DNA from 4 places in the Pararhizobium sp. DWP1-1-3 genome. Region 1 is predicted to be linked to each of the others. Evidence: predicted binding sites of a transcription regulator. Region 1 holds the regulator's gene; each other region holds the start of a gene.
What was found. Region 1 encodes LexA, which represses DNA repair genes until DNA is damaged. Its sites were predicted from a motif close to TGTTCNNNNTGTGTTCNG; they were not measured.
Positions count from the first base shown of each region.

Region 2: ACP7BS_RS23515 (2'-5' RNA ligase family protein) is a predicted target of LexA. The motif match lies at 1,654-1,671, and genes of this name have one in related genera.
Region 3: parE (DNA topoisomerase IV subunit B) is a predicted target of LexA. The motif match lies at 6,394-6,411, and genes of this name have one in related genera.
Region 4: ACP7BS_RS22455 (DNA polymerase IV) is a predicted target of LexA. The motif match lies at 2,968-2,985, and genes of this name have one in related genera.

Region 1 is NZ_JAFCTR010000001.1:897,741-905,531, forward strand. Features, by position in the region: gene ACP7BS_RS04415 (cryptochrome/photolyase family protein) at 1-1,348, opposite strand, end outside; gene ACP7BS_RS04420 (LysE family translocator) at 1,527-2,159, opposite strand; partial or broken gene ACP7BS_RS04425 (phosphotransferase) at 2,262-2,531, opposite strand; tRNA gene ACP7BS_RS04430 (tRNA-Asn) at 2,948-3,022, opposite strand; gene ACP7BS_RS04435 (hypothetical protein) at 3,243-3,521, shown strand; gene lexA (transcriptional repressor LexA) at 4,068-4,778, shown strand; tRNA gene ACP7BS_RS04445 (tRNA-Cys) at 5,309-5,382, shown strand; gene ACP7BS_RS04450 (hypothetical protein) at 5,610-5,828, opposite strand; gene ACP7BS_RS04455 (LysE family translocator) at 6,278-6,895, shown strand; gene ACP7BS_RS04460 (response regulator) at 6,942-7,604, opposite strand; gene ACP7BS_RS04465 (hybrid sensor histidine kinase/response regulator) at 7,697-7,791, shown strand, end outside.
Region 2 is NZ_JAFCTR010000014.1:91,175-98,965, reverse strand. Features, by position in the region: gene ACP7BS_RS23530 (hypothetical protein) at 1-31, shown strand, start outside; gene ACP7BS_RS23525 (methylated-DNA--[protein]-cysteine S-methyltransferase) at 369-1,121, opposite strand; partial or broken gene ACP7BS_RS23520 (methylated-DNA--[protein]-cysteine S-methyltransferase) at 1,073-1,501, opposite strand; gene ACP7BS_RS23515 (2'-5' RNA ligase family protein) at 1,728-2,369, shown strand; gene ACP7BS_RS23510 (alpha/beta fold hydrolase) at 2,537-3,451, shown strand; gene ACP7BS_RS23505 (M14 family zinc carboxypeptidase) at 3,631-4,689, shown strand; gene ACP7BS_RS23500 (TIGR03364 family FAD-dependent oxidoreductase) at 4,862-5,992, shown strand; gene phnX (phosphonoacetaldehyde hydrolase) at 5,989-6,768, shown strand; gene ACP7BS_RS23490 (ArsC family reductase) at 6,839-7,189, shown strand; gene ybaK (Cys-tRNA(Pro) deacylase) at 7,193-7,666, shown strand; gene ACP7BS_RS23480 (MBL fold metallo-hydrolase) at 7,677-7,791, shown strand, end outside.
Region 3 is NZ_JAFCTR010000004.1:101,455-109,245, forward strand. Features, by position in the region: gene ACP7BS_RS11560 (DUF2336 domain-containing protein) at 9-1,148, shown strand; gene ACP7BS_RS11565 (TetR/AcrR family transcriptional regulator) at 1,152-1,703, opposite strand; gene ACP7BS_RS11570 (SDR family oxidoreductase) at 1,813-2,835, shown strand; gene ACP7BS_RS11575 (hypothetical protein) at 2,839-3,285, opposite strand; gene ACP7BS_RS11580 (GNAT family N-acetyltransferase) at 3,535-3,993, shown strand; gene parE (DNA topoisomerase IV subunit B) at 4,099-6,177, opposite strand; gene ACP7BS_RS11590 (alpha/beta hydrolase) at 6,418-7,302, shown strand; gene ACP7BS_RS11595 (UbiA family prenyltransferase) at 7,428-7,791, shown strand, end outside.
Region 4 is NZ_JAFCTR010000013.1:50,357-58,147, forward strand. Features, by position in the region: gene ACP7BS_RS22435 (PleD family two-component system response regulator) at 1-1,281, opposite strand, end outside; gene ACP7BS_RS22440 (response regulator) at 1,397-1,768, opposite strand; gene ACP7BS_RS22445 (DUF3572 domain-containing protein) at 1,933-2,205, shown strand; gene ACP7BS_RS22450 (hypothetical protein) at 2,202-2,849, shown strand; gene ACP7BS_RS22455 (DNA polymerase IV) at 2,990-4,279, shown strand; gene ACP7BS_RS22460 (L,D-transpeptidase family protein) at 4,383-5,606, shown strand; gene dnaE (DNA polymerase III subunit alpha) at 5,617-7,791, opposite strand, start outside.

The sequences.
Region 1 (7,791 bases):
CGAGGACGCTTCGAGACGCCTCGAAGGGCCGGTGCACGAATTTTGCGGGCAGGTCCGCGAGTTCCGGCACGAAGGTTTTGACGTAGATGCCGTCGGGATCGAACTTTTCCCCCTGCAAGACAGGATTGAAGATCCGGAAGAAAGGCGACGCATCGGCGCCGCTGCCGGCCACCCACTGCCAGCTTGCCGCGTTGGAGGCGGGATCGGCATCCACCAGCGTATCCCGGAACCAGGCCTCGCCCCGGCGCCAGTCGATCAGCAGGTCCTTGATCAGGAAGGATGCCGCGATCATGCGGACGCGGTTGTGCATCGTACCGTGCCGCCAAAGCTGGCGCATGCCGGCATCGACGATCGGATAGCCGGTTTGGCCCTTCGTCCAGCGCTTGAAATCGTCGTCGGTTCCGCTCCAGGCGAAGGCGTCATATTTCCGGTTGAGATTTTCTTTCGGCAAATCCGGATTGTGGAAGAGCAGGTGGTAGGAAAAATCGCGCCAGACCAGTTCCTTGCGAAAGGTGACCAAGTCATCGGCGGGAATATCCCGCAGATTGCGGGTGGCGTGCCAGATGCGGGCAGGGGAGATTTCCCCCATGGCCAGATGCGGCGAAAGCCTTGACGTGCCATCGGTTCCCGGCAGATCGCGCCTGGTCTTGTATCCGGAAAGATCGTCCTCGACGAATGCCTCCAGCCGTTCGAGTGCAGCGGTTTCGCCCGGTGTCCAGATTTCGGAAAACGTCTGTGCCCAATCCGGAGCCGTCGGCAAAAGCGCCCATGAGGCCAGATCCTCGCTGTCAGGCCATTTGACTGAAGCAACCAGCACATCTGGCCGTTCGAGCGGCTGATCAGGCTCGCCGGATGCCTCGAGCGCGCGCCAGAACGGCGTATAGACGCGGTAGGGCGTACCGGAGCCCGTCTTCAACCGGGTGGGCTCGTGGAGAAGCTGTCCGGCAAAACTCTTTACGGTTACTCCCGTGGAGGCCAACGTGTCTTTCAGTGGTCCATCGACAGCGATGCCGTTTGGGTCATAGCGGCGATTCCAATGGACGGTTGACGCGCCGGTCTCAGTAATCAGCTTTGCCAACACGCTACCCGGCTCGCCGCTGCGAAGGGCAAGCCGGCTTCCGAGGTCACTAAGCGCCTTCTCCAAGCCTTTCAGCGAATGATGCAGCCACCAGGACTGTGCGGCGCCCAGTGGCCCGGTGCCGTGCCGAGAAGGCTCGCGGATGTAGACGGGAATGATACTGCGGCCGGTTTGGGCTGCGGCATGAAGCGCATGATTGTCGTCCAGCCGCAGGTCCTTGCGAAACCAGACGATGATAGGGTTTTCGTGGGAAAGGTCATTGTTGTTCATTTTTATCCGCGCAACGTATCCAACGTCGTAGTCTACGCAGATACGGGTGCAACGGATCAAAGGTTTCGCGGAGAAAGCTTTTTATTTCATCGTTTTGCGGGCGAATACCGCCAGCGAAATTGGAACTGCCGCTTCTTTATATGAAGCGGCAGCCGCAGCCATCGGAGGCCGGAAGGATTCAGCTTTTCTGGAAAGCCAGATGCGCCCCGAGACCGACCAGCATGGTACCACCGGCGCGCTGCATCAGGCGTTGCGCGGAGCTCGAACGGCGCAGCTTGGTCATCACCGCACCGGCCAGAAACACGCAGACGATATCCGCCGACGAAAACATCAGGTTGACGATCGTTCCAAGGATCGCCAGCTGCAGCCAGACCGGGAAGGCGGCCGACGCATCGACGAATTGCGGCAGGAAGGCCACGAAGAAAATCGCCGTCTTGGGATTGAGGACCTCTACGGTAACGCTCTCGAAGAATGCGCGGCGCCCCGATTTCGGCGCGGTGCCGGGCAGGGTGGTGTCGCCCTCAATCTTGGAACGGAAAAGAGAAATGCCAAGCCAGATCAGATAGGCCGCACCGGCAAATTTGACGATCATGTACAGCGTCGGCACGGCATGAAACAGGATCGACAGACCTGCGGCTGCGGCAATGACATGGAAGTAGCCACCGAGGTGAATACCAAGCGTGGCCATCAGCCCGGACCAGCGGCCACGCGCAATCGTCTGGGCCGCCGCATAGAGCATGGCCGGACCGGGAATATAGGCAAAGACCGCCGTGGTGGCGATGAAGGCGATAAGCAACTCGATCGACGGCATTGTCTGCTCCTGTCGTGGGTCTACTGGATTGAATTCCTCTACACTACCGTCAGTAGAAAGTCTCGTGCACATGTTGTGCCGGGATTCAGTGCCGAATGATCATTATCCCCAGGTCAGCGGGTCGAGACGCAGATAGAAATCGAGCCTTGCCCGGTCGGCAGTCGCGATCGCGTGTATGTCGAACAGACGAGTTTGCGCAGTCCGCACTTCTTCAGCGGTGCGCCATGTCTCGCGGGTGTTGCCGACAAGCAATGCAAAGTCGACGTAGCGATCCGCCGCGCCCAACCGTCCGAGATCGATCATTCCGGTGCAGCGAAGCGTTTCCGGATCGATCATGAAGTTCGGCATGCAGGCATCACCATGGCAAACGACACGGTGTCCACTGGCTTCCCAGAGAAAATCCTGGCAACCGGGCCGTACCGGATCGAAAGTCAGTCACGTATCATCCCCACAGCCTGTTTAGCGAAGGCGAATTGCGCCCCCGCACCACATAGATATTGGCAACCGCAATTTCACCGTCACTGAACAGAAAGCCGGGTTTTTGCGCGGTTTCTTTTTGCTGACAAAGGTCGAAGGGCGCGGGGACTCTGCCAAACCGGTGCATTCGTGAAGCTGAGATTCGACACAGCGCCACGAACTTTGCATTGCTGTTGATGATCGAAGGGCTAGGTGCCCCGCTGGTGGCGATGACCGATGATACCGCAAACTACCATGCCACGCCGGTTACCGGCCGACCCATTCGCCTCAAATCAAAAAGGCCTTGCTTTTTCAGCAAGGCCTTTGAAAACTGGCTCCCCGGGCCGGATTCGAACCGGCGACCTGTCGATTAACAGTCGAATGCTCTACCGCTGAGCTACCAGGGATCATCTGCGGCGGTATGTCCTGCAGAAGTGAGGCTGCTAATACAAATGCTTTTCCGATTTGCCAAGCGGTTTTTCAAAAAAAAACGCACAATCTTGTCAGACTGTGGAGAACTTCCCATCTGTGGGAGGCAGCGCATTCCGGCTGCCTGCGAGCCAAACCCTTGGCATTGCGGGACTGTAGCATAACGGGCACGCGCTTTACGCTTGATAGGTGGAATATATGGCAGAACCGCAAAAAACGAAAAAATTCGGCATCGACGCGCGAACGCATGAACTGGTTATTGGTTCATGGCGGATGCGGCTGCCGCAATCGCGTCTATTGCGCATCACCATCGGCGGCACGTTGATTTTTGGCGGCATCCTCGGGTTTCTGCCGGTCCTCGGATTCTGGATGGTGCCGCTGGGGTTCCTAGTCCTATCTCATGATCTCGCCTTCGTCAGGCGCCGGCGGCGCAGGCTATCGGTGTGGTGGGCGCGAAAATGGCAAGCGTCCAATTAGAACACCGTAACAGCTGCTGTTTCAGGACATCATGCGAGGGGGTGTCGATCGTTCCTTGATTGGGCCGCGTCGTCACACCGGCTGCCGGCGCATTCTCCTGGACTTGGGGTCGCGGCATCATCCTCTGTGCTCTCGCTAAACATTCCCGCACCAGTCGATTCAGTCAAAGCCAGCAACACCGGCCGCCCAAGAAATCCCGACATGCCTTTTGGAATTTAGCTGTGCGGTTCGGTTTGTCTTTTCCGGCGAAAACGACATTGCCACGCTCATCGACATGCCGTGCCATTACATCGCAACAGGATTTTTTAGACTCACCGGTCCTTACAAACGAACGGCTCCAGGTTGTGCAAAGGCTTCGCAATTGGGCCTACTTCTGGGCAAGCGGGAATCCTCCGGTCAAAACAGTCGGATGACGGACCCGATTCGATCGTTTGTGTCGCCATGTGCCCCTTGAAAACATTCGATGAATTTTAAGTACTTGCGGAACACATATGGAACAGATAATGTTCGTTCTTGATTTGTTTCTCGATTCTGGAGTGATCGTTCATGCTGACCCGCAAGCAACAGGAACTGCTTCTGTTCATTCACGAAAGAATGAAAGAGTCGGGTGTGCCTCCATCGTTCGATGAAATGAAGGATGCGCTGGATTTGGCCTCAAAATCCGGCATTCACCGGCTAATCACAGCGCTTGAGGAGAGGGGGTTTATCCGCCGCCTTCCCAACCGTGCGCGTGCACTGGAGGTGATCAAGTTGCCGGAGGCCTATTCGATGAGCCTCCAGCCCAAGCGGGGCTTTTCACCGAGCATCATTCAAGGCAGTCTTGGCGTGCAACCAGCCCCTGCTGCTCCCGCCAAAGCCGCCGCAAACAGCGATACGGTCTCGATACCGGTGATGGGCAGGATTGCCGCCGGTGTGCCGATCTCGGCGATCCAGAACAACACCCATGATATTTCCGTGCCCCTCGAGATGGTCGGCGCCGGCGAGCATTATGCACTTGAAGTACGCGGCGATTCGATGATCGAGGCAGGTATTCTGGATGGCGACACGGTCATCATCCGCAACACGAACAGCGCCAGCCCAGGCGAAATCGTCGTCGCCCTGGTTGATGACGAGGAAGCGACGCTGAAGCGTTTTCGACGGAAAGGGGCCTCGATCGCACTGGAGGCCGCCAACCCTGCCTACGAAACGCGCATCTTCGGGCCTGACCGGGTCAAGATACAGGGGAAACTTGTCGGACTGATCCGCCGCTACCATTGAACGGACTACGTCTTCTGCCCGCATGAAGGCTGGGGATCAGGTGATAACCGAGCGGTGCGCACGACAACGCAAAAAATCGCATGACGATGGAAACGGCCGCAGCGCTTACAGCTCGGAGCGGCAAGGCGTTAGCGATGTGTTGGATCTGAGATCACGTCTTCTCAGCGCTGCTTTCAAACTTGGTACTTGGCAGGACTTGGTGTCAGCCAAGTCAACCAGCGGCGGGGCCGCTCCATCATTCAACCCGGCGGAGATGGCGCCTGACTATGGGGCGACTTTCGAAACCCGCCTTCCATTCCCTTCGATAATGCACCAATCGATCAGGGCAGGGGCCGTTGCGAATTTTCATCGGCTGCTGTGATCTCGTTCCGGTTTGTCGGATGCCAACTTAAGCGTCGCCTCAGGGTTGTGACGACAGATCGGAAATATCATTTCGGAACTGGCCAAGAGCGTTTTTGAGAAATATCCTCTTGCGATTTGTCTAGGATCATTCTAAACCGCCGCCACAGTTCGACTATTTGAACTCGTGAGGCCTCGTGGCGGAGTGGTGACGCAGAGGACTGCAAATCCTTGCACCCCGGTTCAATTCCGGGCGAGGCCTCCAAATTTCCCACAGATGTCAGTCTCCGGCGGAAACGAGCAACGGCGTTGCCGTTTCGACCAAGGTCGATTACGGCGCGAGCAAATCCATCCACGCGATTTTTTCAGGCAGAACCTCTGGACGGTTATTTTAATCCGGCACTCTTAATCAGGAAGAGACAAGCAGTCGGCAACAATGGATGGGCGTTCCGCGTCCACCGTTGCGGTCGGGATATCACGGACCGGGGCTGATCAATGATAATAGAAGCAGGCGCAATCGGCCTTGCTGTCATCCGGTTTCGTCCAGACGCGTACCGCCAGTTTTTTGGCTGCACCTGTTTCGTCCAGCCGAAGTCCGAGCAGTGACACGGCCGCAAGCTTCGGGTTGACCGCATCGATCTCGATGGTGGATCCGACCTGATGGACGCCCTGCTTCGGGGTCCAAGTGAAAAACTGCACGCTGTAATGCATTGCATTCTCCTTCGCCGGCTTGCAGCACATACGTTCAAGTGGGGAACAGACGCTGCAACACGCTGGTCACGGGCGCTCCACTGCTGAATGCGTACTCAATGCGTAGGAGTGACGATAACATAATTTGGCAGCCGGGGAAACAATCTCGCCATAATATGCACCGAACGATCACTGCTCATCATCCATCCGCACGGCATGCATCGGCCGTGAGATGCGCATGACGCATTTTGATGCTGCGGCCCCCAATGATCACCAGCAATGGCGGTAACCCGCCGTTAACGCTGGTGGCAGTTCGACTGCCTGTTCATGCCGAAATACGGCACCTGCCGTATGTCTCTTGCACCCCTCCTGCGTGCATTTCTCCCGGCGTCGATGACAGAATCGCGGCTTGACCGGGATGGCTTCATCAACGCCGCTTAATGGCGGCGCTACCGGTTGGAGGAGCCGCTATGTTGCCACTGGAACAGTTGATGCCGTTCGCCTTTGCGACTCTGATTTTCGCTTGCATGCCAGGCCCTGCCATTCTCTACATGACGGCACAGACACTGGCGCACGGGCCGCGGGCCGGATTGATGGCGGCCTTCGGTATTCATCTGGGCTGCTACGTTCATATTGTCGCGACAGCATTGGGTTTGGCGGCGATCCTCGACCAGGCGCCCGCCGTTTACAATGTCATCAAATTCGCCGGCGCTGCCTATCTCGTGTGGTTGGGTGTCACCATGTTTCTTGGCGGCCGGAGGGACGGCGAAAAAATTGCCAACGCAGCGCCCGGCGTTCTGCGTGACAGCATCGTCGTCGAGGTCCTCAATCCCAAGACCGCGCTGTTTTTTCTGACCTTCCTGCCGCAATTCATCGACCCGGCACCCGGCACACCTGTGTGGATGCAGTTTCTCATCCTTGGTCTGATCGTCAATCTGGCCTTGTCCATCGCTGACCTGGTCGCCGTCGGCATTGCATCCTTTGCCCTTGGACGGGTCGGCACAGGTGGTTCAAGCTGGCTCGTTCCAAAAGCGTGCGGATCGATTTTAATCGGCTTGGGCATCGCCCTGGCGCATAAGGGCGCCTGATCGAACTGGCACCGGACCTGGACCTGGACGGCATGGCTGCGACCTTCTAACCTGCCGACAACCCTAGGCGAATAGCATACGCCGTCAGTTCTGCGCCGCTGTGCAGGTCCAGTTTTCGCATCAGGTTTTCACGATGTTTGCGGGCTGTGAGTGGGCTGATGCCGAGACGTTCGGCGATGTCGCGTGTGGTTACGCCATGCGGGATGAGCGCCAGCATCTGCTGTTCACGCCGGGTCAGTTCGGCGGGAAATGCGATAGCGGTCCCTTGCCCGGCCGGTACGGCCGGCCTGTTCTTTTGGTCTACAGCAAAACGAACCTCTTCGGCGACATAGGGTTCATCGTGCCGCATGGCCTCGATCGCGGCCATCAACTCGCTCGCATCCCCGCTTTTCGTCAGGTATCCGTCAGCACCCGCATCCAAGGCGGCGCGAACGGAGCGAGGTTCGAGATTGGCTGTCATGATCAATATCTTCAGCCCGGGCCATCGGGTTCGGATGGTCCTGATAAACTGGAAACCGCCCACGCCGGGCATCCCAAGGTCGAGGATCAGAAGATCTGTCTTGATTTCCTTGAGCAATCGCTCGACGGTGTCTCCGTCTGCCGCTTCGCCGACGACCGCGATCCCTTCGATCGTCGACAGAAGCATTTTAAGGCCTTCACGCACAATCGCATGATCATCGGCAAGAACAACCCTGGACAGCCCACGCATATCGCCTACCCGTTTTTACAGTGAGTTCCGGAATGCCGCCGTCTGACGGGACCGGGAATCAGAATAGGATTACGATGCTCCCCGAGCAACGATTGCAACCCCATCTTGTCGATCTCCTGTACCGCCAATCCTACGCGGTGCTGTTTTCCAATTTCGTCATTCCTCTTCCCGTTGCATACATGTTGTG
Region 2 (7,791 bases), on a different contig from region 1:
GCTCTTTCGGTTACACCGCGTCCGGCTATGAAACCGCCTACCAATACGACACGCGGTGGGATTGACATGATCGTCAATCGACCGTGCGTGGCGATAGATGGCGGAAGGTCGTTTTGCGAAAGCAGCCGAAAAAGCCAATGTTTTCAGTAGCCGGTATTTTCGACGGTGTATCGGACGGTATAGCATTTCGCGGAAAATATTTTCGTGTTTTAAAACAGTATCTTATGATGCTAGGAAATAATGGAGTGGGAATGATTTTGGCCGACGCGGTCTTTTCTGAATAAGGCCCAGCCGCCGCAGCGCTCAGGCGGATGCGCTGTGACCCGGCACGGTTGAGGACGAGGTCAGTCCATCCGTCAACGGATCGGTCACAGCAGTAGCGACTGCTGCGCTGCTTCCGGCGCGCCGACATGCACGCCTTCGAGTTCCAGCATGCGGACCTTGGAGGTCGCGCCGCCGGGTGCGGAAAAGCCGCCGACCTTGCCGCCGGCGGCAAGCACGCGGTGGCACGGAATGATCAAGGGCACGGGGTTCCTGGCCATGGCCTGACCGACATCGCGGGCGGCCTGTGGTCCGGCGCCGAGTTCCTTGGCGAGGCTGCCATAGGTGGTCGTATGGCCCCAGCCGACGCGGCGAAGAGCCTGGTAGATCTGCCGGAAAAATTCGTCCTGGCCGTCGAGATCGAGGGCTACACCTGAGAAATCCATGGTCTCGCCATCAAAATACCGCCGGATGGCAGTGATGACGTCGCTGATAGCGGGCGTCGGCGCACCGGGTTCGGCGCCTGGCACGCGGCGCAGCACGTTGCGTTTGGTGGCTTCTACGCTTTTCGTTGGCAACTGGAAGCGGGTGATGCCGATATCGTTCCAGACAATGCCGCAATAGCCGCCGGCCGTTTCGAAAACGTGATAGGTCTGTGCTTTCTCTGCCATCGCTCCATTCCTTCCGTTCCCCGCGCAAGGCAGCGGGTCAAATACTCTGGCGTCCGTCAGGCCGCCGCCTTCAGCCGGTTGCTTTCCAGTGCCAGCAGATATCGCTTGGCCTCCAGCCCTCCAGCCCTCCAGCCCTCCGGCAAATCCATGCAACTGGCCGTCCGATCCGATGGCGCGGTGGCAGGGCACGATGATCGACACCGGGTTTCTGCCATGGCGGCTCCCATCGCACGGTATGCCGTGGGGTGGCCGATCTGCCGGGCAAGGCCCGCATAGGTTCGGGTTTGGCCGTAGGGGATTGTCAACAGCGCCTGCCAGACCGCTTTCTGGAACGCGGTGCCGGCCAGATCAAGCGGAACGGTAAAGTTCGTCCTGACGCCAGCGAAATACTCTTCCAGTTGCCGTTCTGTTTCAAGCAGAACAGGGTGATTTGGTCCCTCTATCCGTTCCCCGAGCCTGACACGCTTCGGGTCATCCTTCTCCCAGAGAATGGCAGCCAAACCGTCGCCCCGGGCAACAAGCTCAAGTCTGCCGACGGGCGAGGGGATGATTTTGTGAATGTAGGTCATAGGCACAGTTTCGCTCAGTTTTTCGCATCCCGCCACCCGTTTCTTGCACTGGGATGACGGGTCCAAGGTGATTTCGCTCCGTTCCAAGGAGGGTCAAATTGGTGCAAGGGCGCGCCGCAGTACGTCACGTCGGCGTGGGAATAAATTCATATTGTTCTTGTTTTGTTCTTGATCTCAAGCTCGACTCGGCTATAGTGGCGACATCCAAAAAGAGATGAGGTCTGCCATGCTTGGAAAAGCCGGGGTCGTGCGCATTGAACAGAAGTCATTTTCACTCGGTCAGGCCGGCGCAGCCGTGCCGCTCCGGTCCCACCAGAAATATGCCGATGATCATGGAAAGAGCAATCTGTTCCTTGCCCTCGTGCCGAAGCGGGAGGTGGCGTTGCAGGCCGTCGAGACGGGAAGGGACATCGCGCGGCGCTATGGGCTGTCGAAAAGTCCGCGGCCGCATGAGCTGATGCATGTCTCGCTCAATGGCATCGGCAAATATCAGGATTTCCCGGACGATATCGTCTTCGCCATATCGGCGGCGATGGCGACCGTCAAGGCGGCACCGTTCGAGGTGAACTTCGATCGTGCCATGTCCTTCGCCGGCGCCAAGGCTGTCGTTCTGGCCAATGCGATCCGCAGCGAGGAGATGATGGACCTGCACGTCCAACTCGCCAAGGAAATGTGGGCGGTGGGTCTGAACTTTACCTACAATCCGCGCTTCATGCCGCATATGACGGTGTTCTACGATGAGACGCCGGTGCCGGAACATATGCTGGCCGAACCCGTCCGCTGGATTGCGCGCGAATTCGTGCTGATCCGCAGTCTCATTGGCAAGAGCGAATACGAATATCTCGATCGCTGGCCTTTGGTGGATTGACCTGTATCGGGCCTTGAGCTTGCAGTGGCAGGCACAAGGCCCGGGCAGATTGTTCGCCATTTCCGAACGTGAGTTCCGGAATTGGGTGTCTAGTGCGAACCGGAAACGAATGCGATCTTGCCGCCATCAGACGGCCATTTCGGCTGTCGCAAAACTGGAAGATCGTCATGTTCCGCTCTCTGATCGCATCTGCCGTCATCGCTTTTTCCGCTCCCGCTTTTGCCGAGGGCGTTCCGCACTATCCTGCAGAGTTCACCACGCAGGAAATCACCACCAACGGCACGGTGCTGCATGTCCGGGTGGGCGGCAAGGGGCCGGCTGTGGTCCTGTTGCATGGCTATGGCGAAACCGGCGACATGTGGGTGCCGCTGGCTGTCGATCTCGCCCGGGATCACACGGTCATCGTGCCCGATCTGCGCGGCATGGGTCTTTCGGCCAAACCAGCTGAAGGTTACGACAAGAAGACGCAAGGTCAGGATATCGCCGGTGTTCTGAAGGTGCTGAATGTGGAAAGGACCGATGTGGTCGCCCACGATATCGGCAATATGGTGGGATACGCCTTCGTTGCTCAATATCCGCAGGACGTCAGCAAATTCGTGCTTTTGGACGCGCCGATCCCAGGCGTCGGGCCATGGGAGGAAATCCTCAAGCATCCGCTGCTCTGGCATTTCCGCTTCGGCGGGCCAGATATGGAACGCTTGGTGGCTGGCCGTGAGCGCATCTATCTCGATCGCTTCTGGAATGAGTTTTCCGCCGATCCGAAGAAATGGGATGAGGCTTCACGGCAGCATTACGCCGCTCTCTACGCCCAGCCCGGTGCGATGCACGCCGGTTTTGCGCAATTCGCGGCCTTCGATCAGGATGCGATCGACAACAAGGCATTTCTCGCCAAGGGCAAGCTGACGATGCCGGTCCTTGCGATCGGCGGCGAAAAGTCTTTCGGGCAGACCATGGCTGTGGTTGCCAGTGCTGCGGCCGACAATGTCACCGGAGTGGTGATCCCGGCATCCGGTCACTGGCTGATGGAAGAACAACCGGAGGCGACGGTTGCTGCAATCCGGTCCTTCCTCGACAAGAAGTGATTTTCTGTCACCGCGAACCTTCTTGAAGTCAATCGGCGCGTGGTCATCCACGCGCCGATTGACGCCTACCATCGCTGTCTCGGCAATGCGCGATCCTGAGCAAGCTGCAAGTTTTGGCATCTTGCGCCCATCGGTCGGAACCCGCATAAGCCCCTGAAATTGCAAAAGGGAAGATGGTCATGGAAATTTCTGAAATCGTCATCAAGGGAGACACACCGGGTGTCGAATGGCGGCTTCCGATCATCCGGTTCAACGGCAGCGACGCCAAGGCGCCGAAAATCTATATCCAGGCGGCATTGCATGCCAATGAACTTCCGGGCACGGCGCTGCTGCATTTCCTGTGCGAAAAGCTGCGTCAGGCCGATGCCGACGGTACGATCCTCAGCGATATCACCATCGTTCCGCAGGCCAATCCGATCGGCACGGCGCAATCGCATTTCGGCGATCTGCAGGGCCGTTTCGACCTCGGCTCGCGCACCAATTTCAACCGCGAGTTCCCGCTGATCCCGCTTTCCGAACGCCAGACGCTGGTCGAGGATCTGGAGCACTATCCGGTGGTCGAACAGCTGAAGCGGCAGCTGCTGCATATGGCGCTGGGGGCCGATCTGATGCTCGATCTGCATTGCGACGACGAATCGGTACAATATACCTATGTCGACGAAGCCTTCTGGCCGGAGGCCGCCGATCTGGCATCGGCGCTCGATATGGAGGCCGTGTTTCTGGCTGACGGCGAAAGCAGCGCCTTCGAGGAAGCTGTCGGCTATGCCTGGAAGCATGAAACCGCCGAAAAGGCAAAGCGGCTACCCGGCCGCCTCGCCGTGACGGTCGAGCTTCGCGGCACGCGCGACGTCTATCCGGACATGGCCCGCAAGGATGCCGAAGGGCTCTGGCGCTTCCTTGCCGCCCGCGGTGCTGTCCGCGGCACCGTCGCCGTCCTTCAGCCTTACAAGGGCAAGGTCACGCCGCTCGACAATATCGAGATGATCCGTGCGCCGCAGGCCGGTACCGTGCTGTTCCATCGCACCATCGGCGACACCGTCGCTGCCGGCGATCTTCTGGCGACGATCATTACCGTACCGGGCATGGAAGGCGGTACGATCGATATCCACGCCCCCCAGGCCGGCCTGATCGCGACCCGCACCTCGCAGCGTTTCGCCCGTCGCCGCGACAACCTGATGAAGATCGCCTGCGACGAGCCCACCCAGGCGGTGCGCAAGCCCGGTGCGTTGGAAGCCTGAGCCACCGTCTTTGTCCTCGGGCCGCGCTTCGGAAAATCCTGAGCGTTTGAGGCGTGAATGAAGTGGATAATCGCCGCCCTGCCGGCGGTTGTCATAATCCTTTTATGGAATTGCGTTCTTTAGCCGCGAGCCAACCCGACCTGACCCGTTGCGGGCACGCAGGAGAGAACGCATGCCCATCTATGATCTCGCCGTTGTCGGTGCCGGTATCGTCGGCCTCGCCCATGCCTATGCGGCGGCGAAACGCGGCAAGAGGGTTATCGTCATCGACCGCGATGCGCAGGCCAATGGCGCTTCGGTGCGCAACTTCGGTTTCATCACCGTCACAGGCCAAGGGGCCGGCGATTGCTGGACCATGGCGCGGCGGGCGCGGGATATCTGGGCAGAGACCGTCGACAAGGCCGGCATCGCCGTCGTTCAGCGCGGCATGGTGCTGGCCTCCCGGTTCGATGAATCCGAAGCGGTGATCGATGCTTTCCTGCGCACAGACATGGCAGAGGGCTGCGCAAGGCTGACGGCGCGCCGGGCGCAGGAGCATATTGCCTGCCTGCGCACCGACGCTGCTCGCGTCTCGCTCTACAGCCCACACGAAATCCGCGTCGAATCCCGCACGGCGATCCCGCTGCTAGCGCGGTTTCTCGAAGAGCAGCTTGGCATCATCTTCCTGCGCAGCACCACCGTTACTGCGGTCGAACCGCCGCGCGTGGAAACGGCGGATGGCGTGATCGAGGCCGAAACGGTGGTCATCTGCCCAGGCGACGATTTCACCGGCCTTTTTGCCGAGCGCATTGCTGCCTACAATGTCACCCGCTGCAAGCTGCAGATGCTGCGCGTGCGGCCGCGCCAGCCGGTCCGTTTCAAGACGGCCGTGATGTCCGATCTCGGACTTGGCCGCTATCTCGGCTATGCCGACCTGCCCGAGGCCGAGCTGCTGAAGAAGCGCCTCGATGCCGACCTGAGGGCGGAGCGCGACAACGGCATCCACCTGATCGTCACCCAGTCGGCCGATGGCTCGCTGGTCGTCGGCGACAGTCACCATTACGCCGCGACGCCCGATCCCTATGCCTCCGACGCCGTTGATGCCATGATCCTTGGCGAATTCGACCGGGTGCTCGATCTGCCGGGACGCGTGATTTCCGAGCGCTGGATCGGAACCTATGCCTCGGCGCCGGACCGCTGGCGTTTTACCGACAAGCCTTCCGATAGCACCCGCATTGTCGTCGTCACCGCCGGATGCGGTGCCTCGACGGCGTTCGGCATCGGCGAGGAAACCATCAATGAACTCTATGGGAGTGCCGCATGAGCAAGTTCAAGGCCGTTATATTCGATTGGGCCGGCACCGTCATCGATTTCGGGTCCTTCGCACCGATGGGCGCCTTTGTCGAAACCTTTGCCAAATTCGGCGTCCATGTGACCATCGCCGATGCCCGCAAACCGATGGGGCTGCCGAAGCGCGCCCATATCAGCGCCATGCTGTCCGAGCCGCATATCGCGGCGGGCTGGACATCCGCGCAAGGGGCAGCACCCGATGAAAGCGCCATCGACAGGGTCTATGACCTGTTCGTGCCGTTGAACGAAGAGGTGGTCGGCGACTATTGCACGCTTGTTCCAGGCACGCTCGAAACGGTTGCCTACCTGCGCGCCAAGGGCATGAAGATCGGATCGACTACCGGCTATACGCGCTCGATCATGGAGCAGGTGCTGCCGCTTGCGGCCGAACAGGGCTTTGCGCCCGAAAACCTGATCTGCGCCGATGACCTGCCGCTTGGCCGCCCGACGCCGATCGGCATGTACAAGTGCTTCCTCGACCTGATGGTCTATCCGGCCGGCGCGGTGATCAAGGTCGACGATACCGAGCCTGGGATTGCTGAGGGCGTGGCCGCCGGCTGCGTCACGGTCGGACTGACGCTCTCGGGCAACGAGGCAGGCCTGACACTGCCGGAGCTTGCCGCTCTTTCGCCGAACGAACGCGCTGCCCTTCATGAAAAGATCGGTGCCAAGCTCAAGGCCGCCGGTGCCGATCACGTCATCGAAACCGTCGCCGGCCTGCCGCAGCTGATCGACATGCTGGAGCGCTGATAGACGCCGTCCGGCATTCTCAGCCGGATATCTTCATGCTATCCCGCATACCGGTAAAAAGGGATTGAGCATGAGCGTGACCATTTACGGCATCAAGAATTGCGACACGATGAAGAAGGCGCGGACCTGGCTGGAAGGCCAGGGGATCGCCTATGATTTCCACGACTACAAGGCCTCCGGCGTGTCGCGCGAGACGCTGCAGCGCTGGACGGCGGCGCTTGGCTGGGAAACGGTATTGAACCGCGCCGGAACCACATTTCGCGCGTTGCCGGATGCCGACAAGCAGGAGCTCACCGAAGACAAGGCGATCGCCCTGATGCTCGCCCAGCCGTCGATGATCAAACGCCCGGTGCTCGACCATGACGGCACGCTGACTGCCGGCTTCAAGCCGGAAATCTATGGCGGCCTTTTCCAGGGATAGACCATGTCGAAGAGCACCCGCGCGACGCTTGCGCTGACAAAGGCCGCAGCCCCCTTCACCGTCCACACCTATGACTACGACCCGTCGGCCGACCGGATCGGCATGGCGGCGGCCGAGGCGTTGGGCGAGGCGCCGCACCGCGTGTTGAAGACGCTGATGGCCGAGGTCGATGGCAAACCGGTCTGCGTGGTCGTGCCATCCGATCGGGAAGTCAGCATGAAGAAGCTGGCGGCGGCGTTTCAGGGCAAATCGGCCAATATGATGAAACCGGCCGAGGCCGAGCGGCTGACCGGCTATCATGTCGGCGGCATCAGCCCGTTCGGGCAGAAGAAACAGGTGCCGACGGCGATCGAGGAGGCAGCCCTTACCGAGCCGCTGGTCTATATCAATGGCGGCCAGCGCGGCCTGCAGGTACGGCTTAAACCCGATGATGCCCGCAAGGCCCTGAACGCGGTTGCCGCCCCGCTGATTGCCTGAGAGAAACACTATGTCCGAGATGACCGAGACGCTTTCGATCCTTGAACCCTATCCCGGCATCTTCGCCTATTATGACGGGCGGATTGCCGGCAAGCGGTTGCATGCCGAAGGCCCGAACTGGCTGG
Region 3 (7,791 bases), on a different contig from region 1:
AGGCGTCGGTGATCATTCAAGCATTTCTTCGTTGGGTCGAGACCGCAAAAACCAGCGATCGGGTTCGGGCGGCCAGCGCGTTGGGCCGCGCCTATGTTGCGGCAGAAATGAATACGCTCGACGAACATGCGGCCGAAATGGCGATGACCTTTCTGCTTGATGACCCCTCGCCGAAAGTCCGGTTGGCGCTCGCCGAAGCCATTGCAGATTGCGCGCGCATTCCCCGGGCCATCATCCTGTCGCTGGCCGAAGACCAGCCTGAAACCGCTTATGCCGTCATTTCGCGTTCTCCTGTGCTCAACGATATGGACCTTGTCGATCTCGCCGCCAAGGGCACGCCGGAAACCCGCGCGGTCATTGCCGCCCGCCAGGCCATGTCACGGCCGGTTGCCGCAGCCATCGCCGAAATCGGCGGCGAGGAAGAGGTTCTGATCCTGCTCGAAAACGAGCAGGCGCGGTTTTCCTGCCGGACGCTGAAGCGCCTGAGCGACCGGCTCGGCCATCTCTGGTCGGTTCGCAATACGTTGCTCGACCGCGACGATCTGCCGGCCGATGCCCGGCATGCGCTGGCCGAGAAGGTTGGCGCAGCCCTTTCCGGGTTTGGTCTGGTGCAGGCGGCGATCGGCGAACGCCGCATCGAGCGGATCACCCGCGAAGCCTGCGATAAGGCTGCCGTCGGCATGGCGGGGGCAGCTAACGCTGATCAGATCCCCAATCTCGTCGAGCATCTTCGGGTGACGGGGCGGTTGACGCCGGCTTTCCTTCTGAACGCATTGTGTTCCGGCAAGATCGAGTTTTTTGCAGCCGCCATCGTCAACCTGTCTGATGTCGCCGACAAGCGCGTTCGCTCGATCCTGTCCGACGGCCGTATCCACGCCATCCGGGCTTTGTTCGAAAGTGCCGGCCTTGGCCGCGATGTCAGCGCGCTGTTTGCCGAAGCGGTGTTGATCTGGCGCAAGGAAAACCGCGTTGGTTCACCGACGATGACGGCCACGATCTCCGCCGTTTTGTTATCGAAACTGCGCGGCAAAAGCGAGGTATCCGATGCGTCCGGCGGTCTTGCTGATCTGATCGAAAAGCTGACCATTGCCGAGCAGCGCCAGACGGCCCGAGACTATGCGCTGCTTGCTTCGAGGGAAGCCGCCTGACGTTCAAGAGGGGCGCGTTGACGTGTCGAGCAGGCGCATCAGGGCGGCCAGCCGTTGCTCCAGTTTCTCGAGCCCGTTGGGTGCTTTCTTGATTCCATCCAGACAGACATAGAGCAGATCGGCCAGCGCTTCGGCCGAAAGGCCGGTTGCGGAGAGCGAAATCTCATCCTGGGAAATCGCGCCCTTCACTGCATTTTCAATCAGCGTATGCAGGCGAAGCGAGGTTGCCGCATTGATGTCGCCGGCCAGCATCATGTTGGCCTCGAACAGTTCCAGTCCGTGCGTGCTGGCCTTGACGGGCGCCATGATCGTCATGGTGAAATCCGTCAGCGCCGTTTCCATCCGCAGGATGAAAGGCCGGCCGGACGAGAAAGCCGCTTCCGCCGCCTTCAGCGCTTCGCCGTGATGCCATGTCATCAGCGACCGGAACAGATCGTCCTTGTTTTTGAAATGCAGGTAAAGCGCTGCGCGCGACATCATGGCGGCATCGGCAATGTCCTGCATCGATGCCTTCTTGAAGCCGTAGCGGGTAAAAACGTCCGCCGCTGCCGACATGATATGCTGCTTCTTGTCGTCCATCTCGCTGAATTGACACTTTGGACTAAAAATGTCAAACTGACAAAATAGACCGAAAATGTCAGAATGACAGCGAAGAGGTAAAACGATGAGTGATGATGCAGGCAGACTGATCGCAGTGACAGGAGTAGGCGGCTTTCTTGGCCGCCATGTCGCAGCACAATTGCTGCTGTCCGGATATGAGGTTCGTGGAACCTTGCGGTCGCTGAAAAAGGCAAAGTCCATCGAGGCCGCGATCCGGTCCGCCAAGGGTGTCACAGGTGGGAAGCTCTCGTTCGTTGTTGTAGATCTGATGTCGGACGAGGGCTGGGATGCGGCATTTTCCGGCGTAACAGATGTGATCCATACGGCATCGCCTTTTCCGTCAAGCGTTCCAAAAGATGAAAATGACCTCATCCTGCCAGCGCAACAGGGAACGTTGCGGGTGCTGCGGGCCGCAAGAGATGCCGGCGTTCGCCGCGTGGTGCTGACATCCTCCATTGCCGCCGTCAGTTACGGTCCGGGCCGGGCGCCTTTTACGGAAACCGACTGGACCGATGTCGACGGGCCGCTGGCCACGCCCTACTACAAATCGAAGACGCTAGCCGAGCGCGCCGCCTGGGACTTTGCCCGCGACACCGGCCTCGAACTGGTCGTCGTCAATCCGGGCATGATCCTTGGCCCCATCCTGGGCGCCGAGGCAGGCACGTCGGTCGGTGTGGTGCAAAGCCTGATGAAGGGCCGTTATCCCGCCATGCCGGATTTCAGCGTGCCGGTCGTCGATGTGCGTGATGCTGCGGAAGCGCACGTTCTTGCCATGACGACCACTGGGGCCGCCGGCGAACGTTTCATCATCGCCGGCAAGGCGCTATCGATCAGGGATATCGCCAATGTCCTGAAACACGACTTCCCTGCCTATGGGAAAAAGCTGCCGAAATTCGTTCTTCCCAACTGGCTTGCGAGACTAGCCGCGCGCTTCGATCCCGGCCTGAAGCTGATTGCCGGTGAGCTTGGCCGCGACGCGCGCGTGTCGAACGAAAAGGCGCGGCGCGTGCTCGGATGGAAACCTCGCCCGGAGGATGAGGCAATCCGTGCCAGCGCCGAAAGCCTGATCGCTGCCGGGCTGGTATAGGGGCTACTTCGTAAACTTCCGCGCCACCCAGGAATAGCCGTCCTCGATATAGTGGACGGGTTTTGTCACGGCGTTGCGCAGGGTCGAGGCATCCGGCAGGGCTCCGGTCACCATCGCCAATGTCCGGCGGGGCAGGCTTGGCTGCTTTTGTTGGGTGGTGGGTGGTGCCGGGACTGCGTCCGGCGTGACGGCATGCGCCTGATCGAGAGCAGGCTGTGTTGCGGGCACAGGTGCAGGATCCTTTGCTTCCGCCATCTTGTCGCCGGAAGTTTCGCAGACCGCGACGATCACCGGATAGTTGGCATTGGAGAATTTCGGCAATTGTTTCTGCGATTCCGCATCGCAGACGGCAATGCTCTGCCATGTGCCGCTGACGGTTGAGACGTAGTGGCACTGGCTGACGCTGTCGTCGCAGCCGAGAATTGTCATGACGATCAGGGCAGGAACCATCGCGGATGTTTCTCCAATTCGGTGAAGATCGTTCGGTAAGGAGCGATTCTGAGTTCGCTGAACTAAAAGTCTGTTTGCTCCGGAAGTAAGGCAAAGTGGGGAAAGCTTGGAAACAATTTGTTTCTGCCGGTTGCGCTGGGTGAGGGGCAGTGGTCGAGTATGGCGAGATTTGCCGTCTGTCGTTTTCAGCGCTGTGCTTTAGTGTTGACTGGAAGCGGCATGAATCGATCTGTGAAGGAATAACGCCAAGTGACTTTGACCATTGAAAAAGAATCGCCACGCCAGCCCGGTGTCCTGCACCTGCTCGACCAGTCCGACGCCTATGCGCAGTCGCTCTATCCGGCCGAAAGCAATCATCTCGTCGATGTATCGACACTGGAAAAACCGTCCGTCTCCTTCTTCGTCGCCCGTCACGAAGGAAACGTTGTCGGCTGTTGTGCGCTGGTGGATGCAGGTGACGGCAGCGCCGAGATCAAGCGCATGTTCGTCGATCCGCAGGCGCGCGGCCTGAAAATCGGCCGCAAGCTGCTCGAGCATCTCGAGGGTCACGGCCGCGAGGCCGGCCTGTCGGTGATCCGGCTTGAGACCGGCATCTACCAGCCCGAGGCGATCGGCCTCTACAAGACCGCTGGCTATGTCGAGATCGGGCCGTTCGGTTCTTATCAACCGGACCCGCTCAGCCTGTTCATGGAAAAAGCCATCGCCTGACGCAGAGTCAGTTCCTCGCAGGGGAAATCGTTTCCGCTCCGTCAGTTGGAGCGGAAAGTTGAATCAATTCAACAGCGTGTTGAATCGGCCTATCAAGGCTTTGACCTAGATGTCCAGGTTGTCCGCAAACACGGCGCGTTCCTGAATGAAGCGGAAGCGGGCGTCGGCCTTGGTGCCCATCAGGTTGTCGACGGCTTCGCGCGTGCCTTCGAAATCCACCTCGTCGATGGCAACCTTCAGCAGCGTGCGCTTGGCCGGATCCATGGTGGTTTCCTTCAGCTGCGCCGGCATCATTTCGCCAAGTCCCTTGAAGCGGCCGATCTCGACCTTGCCGCGGCCGTTGAATTCCGTCTCCATCAGTTCCACCCGATGGGCGTCGTCGCGGGCGTAGAGCGTCCGGGCGCCTTGGGTGATGCGGTAGAGCGGCGGCACGGCCAGATAGAGATGGCCACCCCGCACGAGCTCCGGCATTTCCTGGTAGAAGAACGTGATCAGCAGCGAGGCGATATGGGCGCCATCGACGTCGGCATCGGTCATGACGATGACGCGCTCGTAGCGCAAATCCTCCTCGCGGTACTTGCTGCGCGTGCCGCAGCCGAGCGCCTGGATGAGGTCGCTGATCTGCTGGTTGGCTCCAAGCTTTTCACGGCCGGCGCTGGCAACGTTGAGGATCTTGCCGCGCAGCGGCAGGATCGCCTGGTTGGAGCGGTTGCGTGCCTGCTTGGCCGAGCCACCGGCCGAATCGCCTTCGACGATGAACAATTCGGCACCTTCGGCCGAATTCTGCGAGCAGTCGGCAAGCTTGCCCGGCAGGCGCAGCTTGCGCACCGCCGATTTGCGGGTGACCTCTTTTTCCTTGCGGCGGCGCACCCGTTCGTCGGCGCGCTCGATCACCCATTCCAAGAGCTTATGGGCTTCCTGCGGGTTGTCGGCGAGAAAATGGTCGAAGGGATCGCGCAGCGCGTTTTCGACGATGCGCTGGGCTTCGACGGTCGCCAGCTTGTCCTTGGTCTGGCCGACGAATTCCGGTTCGCGGATGAACACCGACAGCATGCCGGCCGCCGAGATCATCACGTCTTCGGTGGTGACGATCGCCGCGCGCTTGTTCTGTGTCAGTTCGGCATAGGCCTTCAGGCCCTTGGTCAGCGCGATGCGGAAGCCGGCTTCATGCGTGCCGCCTTCGGGTGTCGGAATGGTGTTGCAATAGGAATGCACGACGCTGTCGCCGCCATACCAGGTGACCGCCCATTCCATCGCGCCGTGGCCGCCGGTCTTTTCCGTCTTTCCGGCAAAGATTTCGCGGGTAACGGTGAATTCCTTGCCCATCGTCGCCTGAAGGTAGTCCTTCAAGCCGCCGGGGAAGTGGAACACCGCCTTGTCCGGCGTATCCGTGCCTTCGATCAGTGCCGGATCACAGGACCAGCGGATTTCGACGCCTCCAAACAGGTACGCCTTGGACCGCGCCATGCGGAACAGCCGGGCCGGGTCGAATTTTGCGTGTGAACCGAAGATTTCCGGGTCCGGGTGGAATTTCACCTTGGTGCCGCGCCGGTTCTGGATATCGCCCAGCTCTTCCAGCCCGCCTTGCGGAATGCCGCGCGAAAAGCGCTGGCGGTAGAGCTTGCGATTGCGCGCAACTTCGACTTCGAGAATGTCCGAAAGCGCGTTGACGACGGAAACGCCGACGCCGTGCAGACCACCTGAGGTCTCGTAGACCTTGCTGTCGAACTTGCCGCCTGCGTGCAGGATGGTCATGATGACTTCGAGCGTCGACTTGCCCGGAAATTTCGGATGGTTCTCGACCGGGATGCCGCGGCCGTTATCGGTGACCGACAGGCAGCCTTCGGCGTCGAGATGGACGTCGATGAAATTGGCGTGTCCGGCGACCGCTTCGTCCATCGAATTGTCGATGACTTCGGCAAACAGGTGATGCAGCGCCTTTTCGTCGGTGCCGCCAATATACATGCCCGGCCGCCGGCGCACCGGCTCCAGCCCCTCCAGAACTTCGATCGTCGAGGCATTGTAATCGCCGGTATCGGCCTTCAGCGTCGTGGAGGCGCCGCTGCGCTGTTCCACCACGGGAGCGGCGGCGGGCGTCACAACGACCGGCTTCGGCACGACGGCATCCGTCGCAGGCTTCGGTACCAGGGGCAATGCTGAAAAGAGATCGTTGCTGTCGGTCATAGTCTGTTTTGATGTCTTTCCGTGGTGGCGGCTTCAGATCCGGGCCGGGGTGCGGACTGGGCCGTCATGAATGTCTGCACGAATCGCCGGAATTCTGCCAAATCTCGGCGCGAGAGCGACCAGGCAACCCAAGGGATTCAGCCGCACGCGCCAAAACGCCGATCGAGCCTTCAATAGCCCCAACTGTTGCTTTGCGGAAGGTCCGATGGCAAGGCTTGGATCAAAAGAGGAACATTCCGGATGCACCTGTCCACAGCTCATTTCACCTTTCGCGTTGTTTTTGCCTCAATTGTCATGATCGCCTTGGCCTTGCCAGCGCAGGCAGCACCGCTGAAGCCATTCAAGGATGAGCTGTTTTCCTACGGAACGGTGCTGGAAACCGGGGATGGCGGCGATTACCGCGTCATCGATTACGATAAGATGCGCGATATCCACGGCCGTGACCAGGAGCCGGAACGCCGGGTAAGGCGGGCCTATGTCTCGCTTGGCGTCAAGCGCGCACAGGCCAACGAGACGCTTGATTTGGCCAACCGGCCGCTCGATGTGATGCGGGTCGGTGCCCCGAGTGGTGCGGCATTCACGGTCATCTTCGTCCACGGCCGGGGAGGCGACCGGCGGCTCGGCGCCAACGACTGGTCGTTCGGCGGCAATTTCAATCGCCTGAAGAACCTCGCTGTTGGAAACGGCGGTGCCTACTATGCCCCGAGCATCCGCTCCTTCGATGATGCGGGTGTCGCAGATATCGCCGGACTGGTCGCCTTTGCCCGACAGCAATCACCGGGCAGGCCGGTGGTGCTGGCCTGTGCCTCGATGGGCAGCTTCATCTGCTGGGGCATCACCCGAAATCCGCAGGCGGTTGCGGCCCTGAAGGGCATGATGATCATGGGGGGGCCTGCCGATCCCACGTTCAACAAGAGTGCCGCCTACAAAAAGAAACTGCCGATCTTCTTCAGTCACGGCAGCGACGACAGCGTCTATGCAGCAGCCGATCAGATTGCGTTCTACCGGTCGTTGAAGAAAGCCAATTATCCCAGCCGCTTCGTGCTGTTCCAGACCGGATCGCATGGCACCCCCGTTCGCATGACGGACTGGCGCGATGCGTTAAACTGGATCGGGCTTGACTGAAGCTCCTAATATATCCGGGATTCGTTAACCAACGCCGTAGTTTGAAACTTTAAGGCGAGCGCTGTTTGCTTTTTCGAAACCTGATCATGGGACTGTCCCAGGCGTATATTATCGGGGTTTGATCTATGGATGCTCGGACAGAAACGCGGCATATTCCGCTGTGCGTCGATCTCGATGGCACGTTGCTTGCCGCCGACACGCTTTGGGAGGGCGTGGCGATCATTCTCTTGCGCAATCCGTTGATGGTGTTTGCAGTCCTTGTCTGGATGGCGAAGGGCAAGGCGCGGCTGAAATACGAGGTTGCCGCGCGCTCCGGACGTCAGGCGGCCGACTGGCCCTATCGCGAGGCGGTACTCCAACGCCTGGCGCGCGAACGCGAAACCGGCCGGGAGGTCATTCTGGTCACCGGCGCCGCCGAAAGCGTCGCGCTCGGGGTCGCAGCTCATACCGGCGCTTTTTCCTCCGTCCTGCACAGCACCACGGACATCA
Region 4 (7,791 bases), on a different contig from region 1:
CGTATCACCCTGCGGGTTCAACGTCGCAATACCAAGCGACGCGGTGATCGACAGAGGCGTATCGGAGTTCGGCAGTGCGAAGCTCCTGTCCTCGACGATCGTGCGCAGGCGTTCGGCAATCGCGGCGGCCGCATCTGCATTTGTGTCCGGCATCACGACGACGAATTCCTCACCGCCAAACCGGCAGGCAAGATCGGCGCCACGCACCGTCGAGCGGACGCGATGAGCGAAATCACGCAGCACCTCGTCTCCGGCGTCATGACCATAGGTATCGTTGACGCTCTTGAAGCGATCGATATCGGTAATACAGATCGACAGCGGCCGGCCGCGCGCAAGGGCGCGGTCGATCAGAAGCTTCAGATGGTTGTCGAGATAGCGGCGATTGTGCAGGCCGGTCAGCCCGTCGGTCACCGCCAGCTCGATCGTCTGCTTGACGCTGGCGCGCAGCCGGTCATTGCAGTGCTTGCGGCGGATCTGCGTCAGGCTGCGGGCAACGAGTTCGTTCGGATCGACGGGTCGCATCAGATAGTCGGTGACGCCGAGATCAAGCGCGCGAACCACCATGTCGTCATGCCCCTGCTCGGCGATGATGAGCAGCGGAATATAGCGCGTGCGCTCCAGCGAACGAAGCTGCGAGCAAAGCCGCAACGGATCGTAGTCGTCGAAATTCGAGTTGACGATGACCAGGTCAAAACTGTTTTCGGCGGCCTCGAACAAGGCCGCCTGCGGATCCGACATCGCCGTCACTTCCGCGACCGGCTTCAAGGCCCGGATGATGCGCTCCTGCGAACTGCCCCTGCCATCGACAAGCAGGACATTGCCGAACTCGTCAGGCCGATCCGAAGAGGTCATATCCTGCAGACCGACATTATGGGCGGTTTCGGCGCGAAGGCGCAGCTCGTCGCTGACATTCTTCAGCCGAACCAGGCTTTTGACGCGCGACATCAGTTGCAGGTCGTTGACGGGCTTGGTGAGAAAATCGTCAGCGCCGGCTTTCAGCCCTCTCACGCGGTCCGATGGCTGATCAAGGGCGGTGACCATGACGACGGGAATATGCGCCGTGCGCGGGTTCGACTTCAGCCGTTCACAGACTTCAAACCCGTCAATTCCCGGCATCATAATATCGAGCAGGATGAGATCGACCGGCTGTTTCTCGCAGATTGCCAAAGCCTCATAACCATCGGCTGCCGTCAGCACATCAAAATACTCAGCCACAAGGCGCGCCTCGAGCAACTTGACGTTGGCCGGGATGTCATCGACGACGAGGATCCGTGCAGTCATGCAATCTTTCCTGCCAATACGCGCCTGAAACAGAAAGCCGGTTCAACTTTCAATGCCGTTTCACGCGCCAGAATATCGTTGAGGGGCATTCCTGCTGGAAACCCCTGGCGCTGCATCAGGCATCGCCCAAATAAGTCTTGATCGTCTCGATAAATTTCGGCACCGAGATGGGCTTGGAGACATAGGCCTCGCAGCCTCCCTGCCGGATGCGCTCTTCGTCGCCCTTCATTGCGAATGCCGTGACGGCGATCACCGGGATGACATGCAATTCGTCGTCTTCCTTCAGCCACTTGGTCACCTCCAGCCCGGAAACCTCTGGAAGCTGGATGTCCATCAGGATCAGGTCAGGGCGATGTTTGCGCGCAAGATCAAGGGCTTCCATACCATTCCGGGTCTGAATCGTCGTGTATCCGGATGCCTCGATCAGGTCACGAAAGAGCTTCATGTTCAGCTCATTGTCTTCAACAATCATAACCTGTTTGGGCATTTCGATCCCTTGATTTGCGGTTCCGGCTTGCATGGCCGCCGCATCGCTATAAGTTGCGGCGCGGTTGGGCGCATCGCCCCGGAAGCTTGAAGCTACAGCGATTTGGTTGAAAAACCGGTAATATTCCGTAGAAAATTACCCGAATGCAAGAAGGACATCTGGACGTGACCCCATCCGAAGAAACAGCGATTTCCATCCTCGGCTGGCTTGCAAACGAACCGGAACTGCTCGGACGTTTCCTCGCATTGACGGGCACCGATCCATCATCCATGCGCCAAGCCGCCGCCGACCCCAGTTTCCTTGCCGGCATCGTCGATTTCCTCATGGGCCATGAGCCGACCCTCATGGATTTCTGCGCGGCGACCGGCACGCGGCCCGAGGATGTGGTGCGCGCCCATGCGATCCTGTCTGGCCCGGACAATCCGGGAGATTTCTGACCGTGACGGATACGCTTGATCTCAACCATATCCGTCTGACCGACCGGCCGCTGATCGTCTGCGACATCGATGAGGTTGTGCTTGAATTCCTGACACCATTTAGCAACTTTCTGCGCGCGTGCGGCCGTGATCTTCTGCCCCGCTCCTTTCGCCTGCATGGCAATATCGTAGAGCTTGACAGCGGCTTGCCGGTCGAGGACGCGAAAACGAGCGAACTGCTGGAGACTTTCTTCCGGCTGCAGGACCAGTGGCAGACGCCGGCAGATCGCGTTGTCGATACCCTGGCCGGGCTTTCCGCTGAAGCGGATATCATCTTCCTGACCGCGATGCCGCCACGTCACAGCGGCACACGCCGGTCGCTGCTCGACCGCCACGGCTTGCACTATCCCCTGCTTGCCAGCGAAGAGCCAAAGGGACCGATCATCAAGCGCCTGCACGATGCCCGCGACGTGCCGCTGGTCTTCATCGACGATATCCTGCGCAATCTGCAGTCCGTTCAGACCCATGCGCCGGATTGCCTGCTGATCAACCTGATGGCCAACGACCAGTTCCGGGCGATGGCACCCGATCCGGGCGACGGTATCGCCAAGGCGGAGAGCTGGACGGACGCAGCCGCGATCATCCGCACGCATCTGCTGCGGTGAATGCCGGCCGGAAAACCGACGCTGGGCACAAAAATCGCTCAAGCTGACCTTTCCTGGGGAGGTCAAAGATTGCCTTCCCATGTCTTGAGACTCGTCAGTTTAGGGCGTATCGTGAAAATGTTCAACTTTTGTTCTGATCGATGCAAACAGACGCGCAGCAATTTCCAGGGTTTTGCCGAGACTGTCTCACGGGCCAACCGGCCGGCATTCGCCGTTGCCGGGCCTGCGGCAGCCCACGCCTGCTCTATCATTCCGAACTCTATCAGCTGACGCTCGCCCATATCGATTGCGACGCCTTCTATGCCTCGGTGGAGAAACGGGACAATCCGGACCTTGCCGACAAACCGGTGATCATCGGCGGCGGCAAGCGCGGTGTCGTGTCCACCGCCTGCTATATCGCCCGCATCCATGGGGTGCGCTCCGCCATGCCGATGTTCAAGGCGCTGGAAGCCTGTCCGCAGGCCGTCGTCATCAAGCCGGACATGGAAAAATACGTGCGGGTCGGCCGGCAGGTACGCACCCTGATGCAGGAACTGACGCCGCTGGTTCAGCCGCTGTCGATCGACGAGGCCTTTCTGGAGCTGAAAGGCACCGAGCGCCTGCATCACGATCCCCCTGCCCGGACACTGGCAAAATTCGCCCGGCGGATCGAACAGGAAATCGGCATTACCGTCTCGGTCGGCCTGTCCTATTGCAAGTTCCTTGCCAAGGTCGCGTCCGACCTGCAGAAGCCGCGCGGCTTTTCGGTGATCGGCGCCGCCGAGGCGCTGGATTTCCTGAAAGACAGGTCGGTGACGCTGATCTGGGGCGTCGGCAAGGCCTTTGCGGCAACCCTGGAGCGCGACGGTATCCGCACCATAGGCCAGTTGCAGACAATGGACGAAACCGACCTGATGAAGCGCTACGGCACGATGGGGCAGCGCCTCTACCGGCTGTCACGCGGCCAGGACGAGCGCACCGTCGATATCGACGGTGAGGCCAAGAGCGTTTCCTCGGAAACGACATTCAACGACGACCTCTGTAACTATGACGACCTGGTGACGCATCTGCGCCGGTTGAGCGAACAGGTGGCCCACCGGCTGCGCAAGGCCGACATTGCCGGCCAGACCGTCGTGCTCAAGCTGAAGACCGCCGACTTCAAGAGCCGGACGCGCAACCGCCGTCTCGACAGCCCGACCCGGCTTGCCGACCGGATTTTCCGCACCGGCATGCAGCTTCTGGACAAGGAGACCGACGGCACGAAATTCCGCCTGATCGGCATCGGTGTCTCCGACCTCTCCAATCCCGACCTTGCCGATCCGCCCGATCTCGTCGATACGCAGGCGACGCGGCGCGCGGCGGCGGAAGCCGCGATCAATACGCTGCGCGACAAATTCGGCAAGGCGACGGTCGAGACCGGCTATACGTTCGGCAAGGGCCGGCGAAAATAACCGGCTTCACATTCCCGTGTTCCGCGCGGAGCAGCAAAGTTTCCTTAAACCTCTCAGGCTAGGCTGATGTTGTTTTTGTTGCGTCCGGATGTTTCTCATGGTTTTGCGTTTTACATTTGGTCTCGGCCTCGCCTCCGCCCTGTCTGCCAGCGTGGCATTCGCGGGCGAGCAGGCTCCCCTGCAGATCGTCGTGTCCCGGGACCAGCAATCGCTGGTGGTCTATGATGGCAACACAGTCGTCGCCACGTCGAATGTCTCGACGGGCAAAGCCGGTCATTCGACGCCGACAGGCATTTTCTCGATCCTGGAAAAACGACGGTTTCACAAGTCGAACATCTATTCGAACGCCCCGATGCCGTTCATGCAGCGGCTGACCTGGTCGGGCATCGCGCTGCACGCCTCCAATCACGTTCCAAGCTATCCGGCCTCGCATGGCTGCGTGCGGCTGCCGGACGCCTTTGCCAAACAGCTGTTCAAGATGACCGGCCGGGGCCAGCATGTGCTGATATCCGATCGCCAGCTGACGCCGGTTGCGATCGCCGATCCGTTGCTGTTCCAGCCGAAAGAGAAAGAACCGGCATTGCTGTCGGACGCGACGTTGCGGCCAAGTGTTTCACAGATCCCCACTCAATCCGTCGAAGTTGCCACGATCGAGCCCGCACCGGAAAAACCGGTTGCCGTCGAGATGGAAAAACTGCCGCCGATCCGGATGCTGATCACCCATCGCGGCACACGCGAAATCACCATGGATATTCAAAGCCTGCTCAACGAACTCGGTTATGCCGCCGGTCTGGCCGATGGATATGCGGGCATGCAGACCACCGATGCCATCAAGGCATTCCAGACCGCAGAAAAATTGACCGTCGATGGCAAGCCGACGCCTGCCTTCATCGAAGCGCTCTATGCCAGGGCGGGCAAGGGCAAGCCACCGAACGGCCAGCTTCTCGTTCGCCGCGAATTCGAGCCGCTGTTCGAAACACCTGTACGGATCGACAGGCCAGAGGTCGCACTCGGCACACACTTCTTCCAGTTCCAGGATATCGATGCCACCACGGGCAAGGGCGAATGGTTCGCCATGACGCTCGACAATACGTTGTCAGGGCCGATGAAGAAACGCCTCGGTATCACCACTGACGAAGACCCGGCGGCTTTCAATGCCGCGCAACGGACGCTGGACCGCATCACCGTTCCGGACGAAACGCGCCAGCGGATCGAGGAACTGCTCGCCGAGGGCTCGTCGCTAACCATTTCGGACATGGGACTTGGCCAGGAAACCGGCGCCGGCACGGATTTCGTCACCGTCACCCGTTCCCGATCAAAGTCCTGACGGTCCGCCGCTATACCAGCTCGACGTCGATGACGCCGGGCGCTGTCCGGAGCGCTGCGGCGATCTCCGGCGAGATGCGATACCGCTCATTGAGCTCCACCTCGATCTCGCGCTGGCCGTTATCCTTGATGACGATGAACGACACCAGGCCGTCGCCGCGTGTGTTCAAATGCGCCGCGACCGAGCGCAGCGGGCCGCTGTCCCGGACATAGACGCGCAGCGCCTTCTGCATCTGCAGCGACCGCTCTTCCAGCGACTGCAGCGTCTGGATGCGCATGCCGATGCCCTCCGGCCGCTCTTCGGCCTGCACCGTCATCACCAGCGATTTGCCGGGCTCCAGAAGGTCGCGGTACTGATTGAGCGCCTCCGAAAACAGCACGGCCTCGAACTGGCCGGTGGAATCGGAAAAGGCGATGATGCCCATCTTGTTGCCGGTGCGGGTCTTGCGCTCCTGCTTGGATGTTACTGTTCCGGCCAGACGTCCGGCAGCAGCCCCCTTTTTCACCGATGCGGCGAAATCGGCAAAGGTCTGGACGCGGATCTTGTTCAGCAGCTCGTTATAGGTGTCGAGCGGATGGGCGGACAGATAGAAGCCCAGAACCTGAAATTCGCGGTGCAGCTTTTCCGATGCCAGCCAGGGGGAATAGGGCGGCAGGTTGACCTTTTCCGGGCCGGTCGCAGCACCTGCGCCAAACATGTCGCTCTGGCCGCTGATCTTGTTGGCCTGGGCGATCTGCGCAAAGCCGAGAATGCGGTCAAGGCCGCCCACCAGTTCCGCCCGGTCATACCCAAAGCAATCGAAGGCACCCGCGCAGATCAGGCTGTCGAACACCCGCCGGTTCAAAAGCTTCGGATCGATCCGGAGGCAGAAATCCTCGAGATCGGCGAAAGGCTCATCACCCCGCACCTCGACGATATGATCGACGGCCGCTTCGCCGACGCCCTTGATGGCCGAGAGCGAATAGTAGATGCGGTTGTCGCCGGTCTCGAAACGGCGAAACGAGGTCTGCACCGACGGCGGGATGACCTCGATGCCGAGCCGGTTGGCGTCCTGGCGGAAGTCGTTGATCTTGTCGGTATTCGACATGTCGAGCGTCATCGACGCGGCAAGGAACTCGACCGGGAAATGCGCCTTCAGATAGGCCGTCTGATAGGAAACGATGGCATAAGCCGCAGCGTGCGACTTGTTGAAGCCGTAATTGGCGAACTTGGCAAGCAAGTCGAAGATCAGGTCGGACTGCGGCTTCGAGACGCCGTTGTCGACGGCACCCGTAACGAAACGGGTGCGCTGCTTGTCCATTTCCTCCTTGATCTTCTTACCCATGGCGCGGCGCAGAAGGTCGGCTTCGCCGAGCGAATAGCCCGACAGGACCTGGGCGATCTGCATCACCTGTTCCTGGTAGACGATAACGCCTTGTGTTTCCTTCAGCAGATAATCGATCTTCGGATGGATCGATTCGATCTCTTCCTCGCCGTGCTTGCGGGCATTGTAGACCGGGATGTTTTCCATCGGGCCCGGGCGGTAGAGCGCCACCAGCGCGATAATGTCCTCGATGCAGTCCGGCCGCATGCCGATCAGCGCCTTGCGCATGCCGGCACTTTCCACCTGGAACACGCCGACAGTGTCGCCCTTGGACAGCATCTCGTAGGTCTTCTGGTCATCGAGCGGCAGCGCCTCGAGCTTGACCTCGATATCGCGCTTCCTGATGAAATCGACGGCGACCTTCAAGACGGTCAGCGTCTTCAAGCCAAGAAAGTCGAACTTGACGAGGCCGGCCTGCTCGACCCATTTCATGTTGAACTGGGTGACCGGCATGTCGGAGCGCGGATCGCGGTACATCGGCACCAGCTGCGACAGCGGCCGGTCGCCAATGACGATACCGGCGGCATGGGTCGAGGCGTGGCGGTAGAGACCTTCGATCTTCTGGGCGATATCGAGCAGGCGGCCGATCACCGGCTCCTTATCGACCTCCTCCTGGAAGCGCGGCTCTTCCTCGATCGCCTTGGCGAGCGTGGTTGGATTGGCCGGATTGTTCGGCACCATCTTGCAGATCTTATCGACCTGGCCATAGGGCATTTCCAGCACGCGGCCGACGTCGCGCAAGGCGGCGCGCGCCTGCAGCGATCCGAAGGTGATGATCTGCGCTACCTGCTCGCGGCCATATTTGCGCTGGACGTAGCGGAT